3 regions of the Kitasatospora sp. NEAU-69 genome follow, and region 3 is predicted to be linked to each of the others. Evidence: riboswitches for the same ligand, from Rfam matches in the RefSeq annotation. Region 3 holds a riboswitch; each other region holds the start of a gene.
What was found. Region 3 has a riboswitch for cyclic di-AMP ahead of AC060L_RS05555 (glycoside hydrolase family 16 protein). Riboswitches for the same ligand answer to the same signal wherever they lie in the genome.
Positions count from the first base shown of each region.

Region 1 (4,195 bases), on a different contig from region 3:
CGGATCGTCCGATGCGCTGGCGTCGAGGCCGGCCCTGGCAAGGACCGACCTCGACGCGTGTGGCCCGGTGTCAGGAGAGGTGCAGCTGCTGGCCGGGGAGGATCAGGTCGGGGTTCTGGCCGACGGTGCCGAGGTTGTCCTGGTACAGCTGCTGCCAGCTGCCGACGTGGTGGGCGCTGGCGATGTCGTACAGGTTGTCGCCGGACTGGACGGTGTAGGCGCCGGGCGTACCGGCCGCGGGCGCTGGGGTCGCGGGTGCCGGTGCCGGTGCCGCGGGTGCGGTCGGTGCGGTGGTCGGCGCGGGGACGGGTGCGTCCGGGTAGCTCGGCACCGCCGGGGCGGGCGCGGGGGTAGTCGCCGGACCGAACACGCTGAACGCGTTGAGCATGATGCTCGGCGAGAGGACCGGTGAGGTGGTCGGCGCGCTGGGCGTCGGGGCCGGGGCGGACGGCGCGGTGGGGACGGCGCTCGTGCCGGGGGTGGTCGTGGGCGCCGCCGGCGTGGTGGTGCTGGGCGTGGCCGGTGTGGTGGTGGCCGGGGGCGTCGTCGGTGCGGCGGTGGGGGTGCTCGGCCCGGCGGAGGGGGTGCCGGGGGTACCCGGCGTGGTGGTGGCCGGGGGCGTCGTCGGTGCGGCGGTGGGGGTGCTCGGCCCGGCGGAGGGGGTGCCGGGGGTACCCGGCGTGGTGGTGTTGGCCGGCGTGGTGGTGGCGGCGCTGGGGGGCTGGAGGCCCGGGGCCGCCGGGGTGGTCGCCTGGGTGGGCGTCGTGGCCGGGGCGGCCGGCTGAGCCGGCGTGGTGATGCCGGGCGCGGTGGCCGGCGGCGTCGTCGGCTGGCTCTGGGGCTGCTGCGGCTGGTTCGTCAGCGTCTGGGTGGGAGTGCTCGGCGCGGCCGTGCTCTGGGTGGGAGCGCTCGGGGCCGCACTGCTCTGGGTCGGGACGCTCTGGGTGGGAGCACCCTGGGTCGGGGCGCTCTGAGTCGGAGTGCTCTGAGTCGGCGGGGTCTGCGCGGGGGTGCTCGGCGCGGACGTACCCGGCGTGGGAGTGCTCGGTGCGGGGGACGGCGTCGTCGGTCCGGTCTGGCCCAGCCCCGCCGTCGTCGCGCAGCTGCCCCAGGCATTCGGCCCCTCGGCGGCCAGGATCCGCTCGGCGACCGTGATCTGCTGGCCCCGGCTCGCGTGGTCGGCGTCGGAGGCGTACTGGTCGCCGCCGTTCGCGTCCCAGGTGCGCTGGGTGATCCGCAGGCCGCCGTAGAACCCGTCGCCCGCGTTGGCGCTCCAGTTGCCCCCGGTCTCGCACTGCGCGACCGCGTCCCAGGTGGTGGGCGTGGCGGCGTGTGCGCTCGCGGCGGTCAGCAGCGGCAGGGCGAGGCCGACGCTCGCCACGCCCGCGGCGGCGACGGCGCGGTCGGCCTGGGACGGGCGACGGTGGCGGCCGGAACCGGAAAAGACCATGGAACGTACCTCTCCGCACGCCTTCGAGGTGAGCTGTCGGGTTCGGACCGGGAGGTGGCCCGGCCGCCGTCGCGGATCGCTCCGCTGGGCGGCTTCACCCCTAGCCGAGGGGAGTCGGCACTGAACCTGGGTCCCCCGCTCCTGCCCCGAGGTCGTGGTCGAGGTCCCGTAAGACGCGGTGGGCAGGATTCGGCGTACCGCGCTCGGGCGCCCGCTACAAGCGAGCTGCACGGAGACTAGACGGATCATCACACTGATAACAACCCCGCATCGCCGACATCACATGCGAATCACGGCAGCGCAGCGGTCCTCCGTGCAGACACCTCCGATCGCGGGAGGCGTCTCCAGTCCCGGCCGCCGCCTCCGGTCGGCATGGTTGCCACCGGCCACGGGAGACGCGTTCCGTCCGGCCCGATCCCGCCCGCCGATCCCCGCCCCGCCCGCTACTGTGGCGACAGAGCGGGGGAACAGAGCAAGGCGCGCAGCAGTTCAAGGCGCACAGCAGTTCGGTGACAGACCAGACAGATCCATCCATGACCTGGAGGGGACCATGGCGGACGACGCCGCGATCCGTGATCTCATCGCTGCCCGCAACGCCGGGGTGCTGGCCACCCTGAAGCACGACGGACGGCCGCAGCTGTCCAACGTGAACTACCACTACGACCCGGCGCGCGACCTGATCCGGGTCTCCACCACCGCCGACCGCGCGAAGGCCAGGAACCTCGCCCGCGACCCGCGCGCGAGCCTGCACGTGACGAGTGAGGACTTCTGGACCTGGGCGGTGGCCGAGGGCACCGTCGAACTCACGGCGGTCGCCGCCGCGCCGGACGACGCGGCCGTCGAGGAGCTCGTCGACCACTACCGCGCGGCCCGCGGCGAGCACCCAAACTGGGACGAGTTCCGCTCGGTGATGGTCCGTGACCGCCGGCTGCTCGTGAAGCTGCACGTCGAGCGCCTCTACGGTCAGACCGGCTGAGGCGGAGCCGAGCCTGATGCCGCGCTCGTCCTGAGCCTGACCTGAGAAACCGGTCAACGCCCTTCCGGCAGCCCGCAATCGTGGGTTTGCCGGATTGCCGGACACCGCACGGCGCGGCGCAGCACGATAGGGGTTGCGCACCACGACAGCTCACGACAGGAACCGCGGTGCGCACACCAGGAGTGAGGTGTGCTGTGCACGAACTGGAACCGGAGGTCGAGGCGTCGCAGGGCGATCCGCGCTGGTGGTGGGAGGTCGACGCCGCGCTGATGGGAAACGCCGCCGCGTTGGACGTCTCCATGCACTGGGCGCTCGGGCTGACGCTCTGGTCCGCCTCCCACGATCCCCGGGTCGCCGGGGCCGATCTGGACGCCGTTCGCGCCCTGGTCGGCCTCGCCGTCTACCGGGCCGCGCAGGGCGAGGGGGTCACCGACCCGGGCCGGATCCCGACCCTGCTGGCGATGATGACGCTCTCCCGGGGCGAGGCCAGAGCCACCGCCGAGACCCGCCCGCTCGGTTACGGCGACCGCGGCCGGTTGCGCCTCGACGACCGGGCCCGGCTGCGTGCGGCGCTCGCCGATCCGGACCCGGCGGTGTTCGAGGCGCTGCGCAAGGAGGCGGTGCTGGTCCTGGTCTCGAACACCGACCACGCCCGGGTGCTGCTCTGCCGGCGCGAGAACGATCCGCAGGTGTGGAAGGACCGCCCGCTGATCACCATCGCCTCGCGCGAGGGCCAGGTGCCGGATCTGGGGCTCGACTGGGACTGGTACAGCACGGCCTGAACGGGCGCGGCGTCACGGCCCGTCGAGCGACTCGGCGAGTGACGTGTCGAGCGACTCACCGAGGTCCAGCAGCGCGGCGTACCGCGCCTGGACGTCCCGCCGGTCGGCCGGCTCCGAGACCGACTCCTCGCAGCCGCGCCAGATCATCGCCCCCTGGTCCAGCAGCACCTGGCGGCGCCCCGGGTGCTCGGTCTGTTCCAGGACCCGGCAGAGCGACTCCAGTTGGCGGATCATCACGGCCGGCATGCCGGCCGAGGACTGCCGGATCTTCTCGAAAGCCCGCTGCACCAGCCGGTCGTAGGCGGGCTGCGCGGCGATCACCCGGATCCGGCCGGCCCGGTCGCGGTGCACCCGGCGCGGGTGCCAGCCGTGCGTGATCCGGCACAGGCAGTCGCTCAGCCAGTCGATGCACGTCAGCGCCGTGAAGGTGTCGTTGACGGCGGGGGAGAGCGCCCGGATGGCGATCTCCACCAGCTGGTCGACGCCGAAGGAGACGTCCTGGGTGAGCGTCCGGTACGGGCCGGTGACCTGCAGCCGGGCCAGCCGGCCGGTCAGCGCGGGCGCCGCGGAGGCCGGCCAGACCACCGCCAGCGGCCGGCCGCGGACCAGGAAGTGCCCCGGCCGGTAGGGGAGATGGAGCACCGCGTCGGCCTCGGCCGCGAGCGCTATCAGCTGCTCGTGCTTGAGGTACTGGAGGTATCCGCTCTCGGGCGTGGGGATCACCGCGCCGGTCCGGTCGATCAGCCGCAGCAGTTCGGCGGCGTCCGGCCCGCAGTCGTATCCCGGTGGCGGACCGCTGTCGCCGCCGCCCTGCTGCTCGATCGCGCCGGCCAGATCGGTCGCCACCGAGGCCACCACCTGGGGGAGTTGGATCAGCGTGGCGATGTGGTGGATGAAGTAGACCAGGACGGCGAGGTCGACCGCGGTCAGCCCGAGCGTGATGGTGATCGACAGGTGCGGGACGAAGTCCCCGTGCCCACCGGGACT
Region 1 covers NZ_JBWXUE010000019.1:146,910-151,104, forward strand. The annotation lists gene AC060L_RS22410 (transglycosylase family protein) at 71-1,450, opposite strand; cyclic di-AMP (ydaO/yuaA leader) riboswitch at 1,455-1,626, opposite strand; gene AC060L_RS22415 (PPOX class F420-dependent oxidoreductase) at 2,001-2,426, shown strand; gene AC060L_RS22420 (hypothetical protein) at 2,621-3,208, shown strand; gene AC060L_RS22425 (DUF2254 domain-containing protein) at 3,221-4,195, opposite strand, start outside.
Region 1: it holds a riboswitch for cyclic di-AMP, as region 3 does, so the genes downstream of both, AC060L_RS22410 (transglycosylase family protein) here and AC060L_RS05555 (glycoside hydrolase family 16 protein) in region 3, are expected to answer to the same signal.

Region 2 (4,195 bases), on a different contig from region 3:
GAACTGGTCATGCGCGGCTCCACCGGAGCCCGCCCCCACCGCTGAACCCCCGCCGGCAGCGCCATCCCCGCCCACCACGCTGACACCGCGCCAGCGTGGTGGCGCTGCGCCGGCCACGCGATCCCGGCCCCACCGCTGACACCGCGCGAGCGCTGGCAATCCCCTCTCCATCCCCACCCCGTAACGCTCGCCCTGCACCCGATGGGCATGCCTGAGCCCCGGCCACCTCTGGTGGCCGGGGCTCAGGCATGCCCATCGGGTTGCCCATCGGGTTGCCCATCGGGTTGCCCATCGGGTTGCCCATCGGGTTGCCCATCGGGGCTCGCGCTCAGCCGGGCAAGCCTGGGCCGGGCCCGGCCCAGGGCTGTCCGGCCCTCAGCCCTCAGCCCTCAGCCCTCAGCCCTCGGCTGCCGGGCGGTCCGTGTGGGGGCGGTCGAGTGCGGTGTGGGCCTCGCCCGTGCGCGCTTCGGTCCGCTGACCGCGGGCCAGGTAGTCGCGGACGATCAGCTCGACCGCGTCCTGCGGGTTCTTGGTGCCGCTGAGCAGCATCGCGTCGATGGCGAGATTGGCATCCAGCGTGACGGTCACCTTGGCCATGCGGGGTCCCCTCCTGATCGGTGGCGGACCCCCAGCATGCCGCACACCGGGAACGCCCGTGGGCCGCTCCCCCAAAGGGAAGCGGCCCACAGGCCCACAGTCGCGCAAGTGCCAAGTGCCAAGTGCCAAGCGCCGAGCGCTACGACCGACCGACGATCAGACCCGGCCGGCGAAGCTCGGGGCGTAGTTCGCGATGGTCTCGTACTTCACGCCCGCGCTCGGGTTGGCGGCCTCGACGAAGCTGCCGTTGCCCACGTAGATCGCGACGTGGTAAACGCCCGCCGTGCTGCCGTCGTTCGACCAGAACAGCAGGTCGCCCGGCTGCAGGCTGTTCATCGACACCGGGGTGGCGGCGGCGGCCTGGTCGGCGGCGACGCGCGGGATGGAGATGCCCGCCGCGGCCATCGCGGCCTGGGTCAGGCCGGAGCAGTCCCAGCCGCCGTTGCCGGTGCCGCCGTAGACGTACGCCTGGCCGACCTTGGACTCGGCGAACGCGACCGCGGTGGCCATCGCGCCGCTCGGCGCGACAGCGGCGGCCGGAGCCGCGGTGGCGGCCGGGGCGCTCGTCGTGGTGGTGGCGGTGGTGGCAGCGGCCGCAGGCGCGTTGCCGCCGCCCTGCTGGCCCGAGGTGCCGAGGTGCAGGCGCTGGCCGGGGTAGATGGAGTCCGGACCGTGGGTCAGCTGCGCCTTGTTGAGGTCGTACAGCTTCTGCCAGCCGCCGTCCACGTGGTGGCTGCTGGCGATGGTGGACAGCCAGTCACCCGCCTTGACGGTGTAGTCCTGGTTGCCCTGCGAGCCGTGGTTCCAGTTGCCCCAGCCGCCCTGGCCGTTCCAGCTGTGGCCGGAGCCACTGCCCTGCGCCGAGTTGCCCTGCGCGGGGGCGCTCGCGGCCGGCGTGCTCGGAGCCGGCGTGCTCGGAGCCGGGGTGCTGGTCGCCGCGGCGCCCGGGTTGATCGCCGGAGCGGCACCGCCCTGGGTCAGGCCGGCCTGCGGGCCGCAGACGGGCCAGGCGCCGGGGCCCTGGTCCGCGAGGACCTTCTCGGCGACCGCGATCTGCTGGTCCTTGGTGGCCTGGTTGGCCTGCGCGGCGTACTGGGTGCCGCCGTACGCGGCCCAGGTGCTCGCGGAGAACTGCAGGCCGCCGTAGTAGCCGTTGCCGGTGTTGATGCTCCAGTCGCCGCTGCTCTCGCACTGGGCGACCTTGTCCCAGGTGGAGACCGTCGCGGCGGACGCCGTGGTGGCGGTGATGCACGGCAGGCTGAGGCCCAGGCCGACCAGGCCGGTGGCCGCGATCAGGCGGCGCGCGTTGCGGGACGGACGGGTCGTGCCGGTAGTGGGCAGCATGAAGACGCGTTCCTCTCCTACGCCTACGAGGTGAGCTGTCGGATTCGGGCTGGAGTTGCCCGGCCGTGCTGAGCACGGCTTCACCCCTAGCCGCAGGCGTCGTGCCGGTCCGAGGACCGACGCCCGCAGCGCTTACCTGTGGTTCCCCCGCTCCTGCCGTGATGCGTCTGTGCGGTGCAAGCGCGACCGGTGGCAGGATTCGGCGTCCGGTTGCTCTTGGTCCGTGTGACCACGAACGGGGAGCACGTTAGACAGAGATAAGTTGAATTCGCAAATGCCTGTGACGGCCATCACATGGCCTTTTCGCCATTGTCAAGATCAATAGCGGAGATCATCTGACAGGCCTTCGGCTGCAAGGACCCTTCGTTGACGATCTTTACCTGGTAAGTAAGCCCTCGCCGACCGGAGTTGGCCTCCCGTCAGACCCGGCGAAACCTGATGCCCCATCCGGGATCAGTGAATTCGATCATGGCTCGCGAGGATGGGGGAGTGTCCATGAATTCGACCGACCAAAGGGTCGGGACCCGGGATCCGACGGTCCGTCCGAAGTGCCAAGACGATGGGGCGAATGTCCGTTTCACTCTGGTTTGGCATTTCTGACGACCCGTTCGCGGGTTTGCCGCACAAACGCACAAGCGTGGATGCACAAGAGCACAAGCAGCGAATGTGCGGCCGCGAAATGCACAAGCGCACAAAGCGCGAACCGGCAAAGCACAAACGCACAAACGCACAAACACGGAAAGGCTCCCCACCCGACTGCGGGTGGGGAGCCTCCCCGGTTGCTGCTGCGGAGCGCCTGAGGCGGTGTTACTCGGCCATCTCGGCTGCTGCGGCCGCTTCAGCGGCCTCGGCGGCGGCCACCGCCTCGGCCTCGATCTGCTCGGCGGTCGGCAGGCCCAGCTCGCCCAGTGCGACGAGGTACGCGGAGGCGATCAGCTGCCCTATGGTCGAGTAGCTGCCGACCGGGTCCGCCGAGGGGCAGCCGGTCTCCTCGGCCGCGGCGGCCAGCAGGGCCGGGTCCACCTCGGGGCCGATCACCAGCGGGGCGAGCGCCGGCCGCTGCGAGCCGGTGGCCCGCAGGTGCTCGACGGCGGCGGCGACCGAACCGGGCACGTCCAGCGCGGCCGGGACCACGGGGACGGCCAGGCGGGCCGCGAGCAGCACGCCGGTGATCCCGGCCGCGGCGGCGGCCTCCTCGCCACCGGCGGTGGTCAGCACCACGCCGTCGGCCGCCGTCGTGATGGCGAACAGCCGGGCGCGGTCGGCGCGGGCCAGACCGGCCTCGGAGAGCCGCACGTGGACGGCCTCGGCGAGCAGCGGGTGCGGACCGAGCGGATCGGTCAGCAGTGCGCCGGTCTCGGCGGCCAGCTGCTGCAGTGCCGTCAGCTGCTGGTGCGGGCCGGGTAGCAGCGGGATCAGCACCGGGGTCGGCAGGCCGGCCCCGACGGCGCCGGCGATCAGCTCGGCCGCGGTCGGCAGCGTGGCGCCGAACGACGGTGCCCCGGCTTCGCCCTCGCCCTCGCCCTGCGGCGCCTCGTCGGTCGCGGCCGACGGCAGCCACCCGGCGGCGAGTTGGATGCCGGGCTGCTCGCCGCGGACCATGGACAGGATCTCGTCGACCAGGGCGACCGTCTCGGGTGAGGCCTCGGCCGGGATGGCGAGCACCAGTGCGGGCGCACCGGCCGGCACCTCGGGCCGCTCGGGCCGACGGTGGCGCCCCCGCGCACGGGAGCCTGGAGTGCGGACGGGCAGTGGTGCGCCCGGGATGGCTGCAGTGCTCATGGCGGAGATCGTAGGACATTCGGGCGCACCTTCCGAAGTCGGGCACCCTCGCAGCTCAGCCGCCCCGTCCGGGTCGTGTCGCACGGTCAGCCCGCAGCCGGTTCCTCCGTTGCAACTTCCCCCGTTCCCACCGCGTCTAGTAGGTGGGCGCCCCACCGCCCGGAACGGCCGACGCGAATTCGCCCGAAAGCTCGGCTCCGCACTGCATGAAGTGACGGAGTGTGAGTAATCGGCTGCGAAGTTGATCACTTGGACCCAGGTGCCCCGCTCATCCCACCGGTCCGTCGTGGCCCGCCGACCGGCACCCGCTCGCCGCACGGCCGTCGGCCGCACGGCGAATGGTGTCCATATGTCCATGTACGCACCGTCAAACCGGCTGGTCGTGGCGTGATTCGTCGCCCCCGGTGCGTGGTTTGCCCGACTGCCGTGCACGCGCAAAATCGCATGCCGATGCACGTGCATTAGCGTTATC
Region 2 covers NZ_JBWXUE010000045.1:45,640-49,834, forward strand. The annotation lists gene AC060L_RS33780 (LacI family DNA-binding transcriptional regulator) at 1-45, shown strand, start outside; gene AC060L_RS33785 (hypothetical protein) at 397-597, opposite strand; gene AC060L_RS33790 (transglycosylase family protein) at 754-1,941, opposite strand; cyclic di-AMP (ydaO/yuaA leader) riboswitch at 1,949-2,117, opposite strand; gene AC060L_RS33795 (sirohydrochlorin chelatase family protein) at 2,749-3,723, opposite strand.
Region 2: it holds a riboswitch for cyclic di-AMP, as region 3 does, so the genes downstream of both, AC060L_RS33790 (transglycosylase family protein) here and AC060L_RS05555 (glycoside hydrolase family 16 protein) in region 3, are expected to answer to the same signal.

Region 3 (4,195 bases):
CGTGCTGACCGCCGCCCTGCTCGGCGCGGCGGCTGACCCGGCGGCCGCCCCGGCGGTCGCTCAGGCCGACCTCGCCGTGGTGCCGATGGACCCCGCCCCGGCGCCGCCCGGCGGCAGCACCACGGTGCACGGGTTCGTCGCGAACGAGGGGTCGGCGACCGCCGGCGCGTTCACCGTCGTGGTCCGGCTGCCAGTCGGTGCGACGGCGGTGGGGCCGTACTTCCCGGCCGGCTGCACGGCGAACGCGACCGCCTCGGTGGTCCGCTGCCCGTTCCCGGCGGGCCTGCGGGCGCAGCGCTCGGCGACCGCGACGGTGCCGGTGCGGATCGCCGCCACCGCGCGCGGGACGCTGGCGGGCGGGCGGGTGAGCGTGGAAAGCACCGGAGACCCGAATCCGGCGAACCACAGCGCGCCATTCGTGATTCGGGTCTCCGGGACCTGATCGTCAGATGATCCTCAGGCGATCGTCGCCGGTAGCTGTCAGCGGTAGACGCGCACGTAGTCCGCGGCGAAGCTGATCGGGGCGGTGCCGGTCGGGGCCGGGTGGTACTCGCCGGCGCTGATCGACAGGTTGAGGATCAGGTACGCCGACCAGTTGGCGCCCACGCCGGTGTTGTCGGAGAAGACCTTGACGCCGTTGACGTAGTAGTCCACCGAGTTGGCGCCGTAGTACGTGCCGATGGTCACCCACTGGCCGGGCTTCACCGCGTTCGCGTCGGTGTAGTACTTCTGCGCGGGGTTGACGTGGTTGGTCAGCTCCAGCAGGTTCGGGTTGTCCGGGTGGTACTCGAACGAGTCGATCTCGCCGTTGCCGTTCGACCAGGTCCACAGCGCCGGCCAGGCACCGGCCGTGCCCGGCAGCTGCACCCGGGTCTCGGCGTAGTCGCCGGTCTTGACCTTGAAGCCCTCGCTGGTGCCCTCGGTGGTCAGGAACCCGGTGGTCCAGGCCTGCTTGCCGTTCTCCAGGGTGTGGCTGCTCGGCTGGGCGGTGAAGGTGGCGACACCGTTCGCGACCGAGACGTCGGACGGGTCGAGCCAGTCCAGCTTGTTGTCGTTCGGGTTGTGGTTGCCGTACTGGTACGCGGTGCTGCTGCTGGTGTTCCAGCGGGCGCTGTTCAGCGGGCCGTTGAACTCGTCCGACCAGGTCAGCGACTTGCCGGCGACCGGCGCTGCGGGGGCGGCGGGGGACGTGGACGGGCTGGTGCTCGGCGTCGGGGCCGGCGCGGGGGCCGGGGTGACGGTGGGCGTCGAGGTCGGCGTCGGGGCGGGCGCCGGGGTCGGCGTCTGCGTCTGCGTCTGCGCCGGGGCGACGGTCAGCGTGTGGGCCGGCAGGTTGTGCCAGGTACCCGCCTGGTCCTGGTAGTAGCCGAACATGCTGTACGACCCGGTCGCGAAGGTCCGCGCGCCGGTGGTCAGCGACACCCCGCCCGGGCAGAGCTGCACGTTGCTCCGCGAGCCGGGGAAGTCCAGGTTGTCGCCGGCCGCGTCGCGCACGCCGACACCCAGCGACCTCACGGTGAAGCAGGAGCCGGAGTGCACGGTCAGTGCGGCGGTGGTGGCCGCTCCGGTGGTCGCGGTGCCGGGCGTCAGCCGGTCCTGGGTGACGCTGGGCGTCGTGGGCGCGGAGGTGCGGGCCCAGGCGGGCACCTGGCCGACGATCGGGACGGCGACCAGCGCGAGGGCGCCGGCGACGACGCCGAGGCGGACGGGGGTGGCGGAAGAGATCATGAGCGGTCCTCTTGCGACGCCTGCGAGGTGAGCTGTCGGGTTCGGGCCGCAAGTGGCCCGGCCGCCGGGAAGGCACGGCTTCACCCCAAGCCGTGACCGCGCGTGACGGGCAGACGCGTCAGCGGGGTCGCAGCACTACCGTGGGTCCCCCGCTCCTGCCCGGTGCGGTGCTCTGGTTCCGGACGACGGGCGGGCAGGACTCGGCGCCCCGGCGGTCGGGCTCGCCGTGGGGGGGCGAGCGACCTGCAGGTTAGGCAGATCAGAAGATCAATCACAATGTCAGACGACTCACACCAATTCACCCGTAACGGCTCACGGCGGACGTCCGGCATGCTCCCAGTCAGCGCACAGCAAACACTCAGACCACGTGACAGTTACATGGACATGAAGACTCGCCGAGTACCCCCGTGGCACCTTCTCAGCCGCCCTGATGCGGCCTCAGACTGCTTGCCATGCACACTCTTCTACGCGCGTTGAAGTCGCGTACCGCGTCCGTTCTCACCGTCGGCCTGATCTCGCTGGCCCCGATCGCGCTCACCGCCACCGACGCGCACGCCGACGTCAGCGGCAACGTCTGCCAGAGCACGCTGCCGAGCCAGGCGGACGACACGCTCAACCTGATCGCCCAGGGCGGCCCGTTCCCGTACTCCCAGGACGGCGAGACCTTCCAGAACCGCGAGGGCGTGCTGCCCAGCGAGCCGGACGGCTACTACCAGGAGTACACGGTCGTCACGCCGGGCGCCCGGACCCGTGGCACCCGCCGGATCATCACCGGCCAGGACGGCTCGGACTACTACACGTCCGACCACTACTCCACGTTCTACCTGGTCGACTTCAGCTGCTGAAACGGGCCTGACCTGGCCTGATCGCGGCCTGATCGCGGCCTGATCGCGGCCTGATCGCGGTCCGATCGCGGTCCGATCGACGATGCCGGTCCGCTCTCAGAGCGGCCGGCGAGACCCACCGACTGCCCCCGGACGCACGCCGACCGGGGGCAGTCGGCCTGCCGCCTGCCAGACCACCGCCGCCTCCACCCGGCTGTGCACCCGGAGCTTGGCGTAGGCGTGCTCCAGGTGCTTGTCCACGGTGCGCGGCGAGACCGCCAGCCGCCGCCCGATCTGACGGTCGGTCAGCCCGCCGGCGAGCAGGTCGAGCACCGCGGCCTCGCGCGCGGTCAACCGTGCGGCCAGCTCGGCGGGCAGTTGGGCGGACAGCCGGGCGGACAGCTCCGCGGGCACCCGCACCGGCGGCGCCAGCCGGTCCAGCGCGTGGCCCAGCCGGGCCCGCAGCAGCGTGGCCGCCTCCAGGTCGGCGTCCGCGAAGTCGCCGGCGGAGCGGTTCACGATCAGCGCGACGGTGCGCCGCCGGGTGCCCGACCAGCCGGCCGGGAAGGCCATCCCCAGCTGGTACTGCGCGTCCACCGCGCGCAGCACCGCGTTGTACGTGCCGAGCCGGTGGTAGTCGGTGAGGCTCTGCAGGTCGGAGCGGCGCAGCGGGACGCCGGGCCCGGTGATGTCGGTGTGCCGGAAGAACGGGTCCTCGGGCGCGTACCGGTAGAAGCCGGCCTCCGCCTCCGGGCTGTACAGGTTCACCGGCGTGTGCCTCGGGAAGCGTGCGAGCGTGGTCCGGGTGGACCAGGTGAGCGAGTCCCCCGGCACCGCGCGGAGCAGCAGCGGCAGCAGCGCCGGGAGGAGCGTCTCCTCGTCGACGGCATCGAGCAGCAGGTCGATCACGGCGCAGACACGCCGCAACCCGGCCTCCCCGGACGGAGCCACTCTTGGAGCGTGCTCCGTCCAGGGGGCCGGGTCAAGCCGGGCCCCGACAAACCCGGCTCCGGCGGCCGCCCGGCCCAAGCGAGGCGGACTGCGGTGACAGGTGGACTCTGGACTGCGGGCTACGGACTGCGGACTGCGGACTGCGGGCTGCGGGCTGCGGGCTGCGGAGGCGGCCGCCGTTCAGCGGCTCGTCGCCCTTCAGCGGCTCGCCGCGTAGACCCGGTTGACCGGGCTCTCGGCCGCCAGCCGCCAGTGGTGCAGCCCGGCGTCGTCGGCGAGGTGGCGCATGGCGTCCTCACCGGCGTGGTTACCCATCGCCATCGGGCCGTGCTGGGCCAGCGCGGAGGGCAGGCAGATCGCGACGCTGGCGGAGACCACCGCACGCCCGATCGGATTGGCGTTCTCCCGGACGTCGGCCGAGACGTTCGGCTCGACGATCATGCACGCGCCCTCGTCGGCCAGCGCCTCCTGGGCGTGCCGCAGCGCACTGCCCGGGTCGCCCATGTCGTGCAGGCAGTCGAAGAAGGTGATCAGGTCGTAACCGTCGCCCGGGAAGTCCTGCGCGGTGGCCACCTCGAAGGTCACCTGCTCGGACATGCCCTGCTCGGCCGCGATACTGCGGGCCGCGTCGATCGACGGCGCGTGGAAGTCGAAGCCGTGGAACCGGGAGGTGGGGTAGGCCTTGGCCATCA
Region 3 covers NZ_JBWXUE010000003.1:289,885-294,079, forward strand. The annotation lists gene AC060L_RS05550 (hypothetical protein) at 1-442, shown strand, start outside; gene AC060L_RS05555 (glycoside hydrolase family 16 protein) at 481-1,728, opposite strand; cyclic di-AMP (ydaO/yuaA leader) riboswitch at 1,732-1,908, opposite strand; gene AC060L_RS05560 (guanyl-specific ribonuclease) at 2,181-2,573, shown strand; gene AC060L_RS05565 (helix-turn-helix transcriptional regulator) at 2,670-3,503, opposite strand; gene AC060L_RS05570 (class I SAM-dependent methyltransferase) at 3,702-4,195, opposite strand, start outside.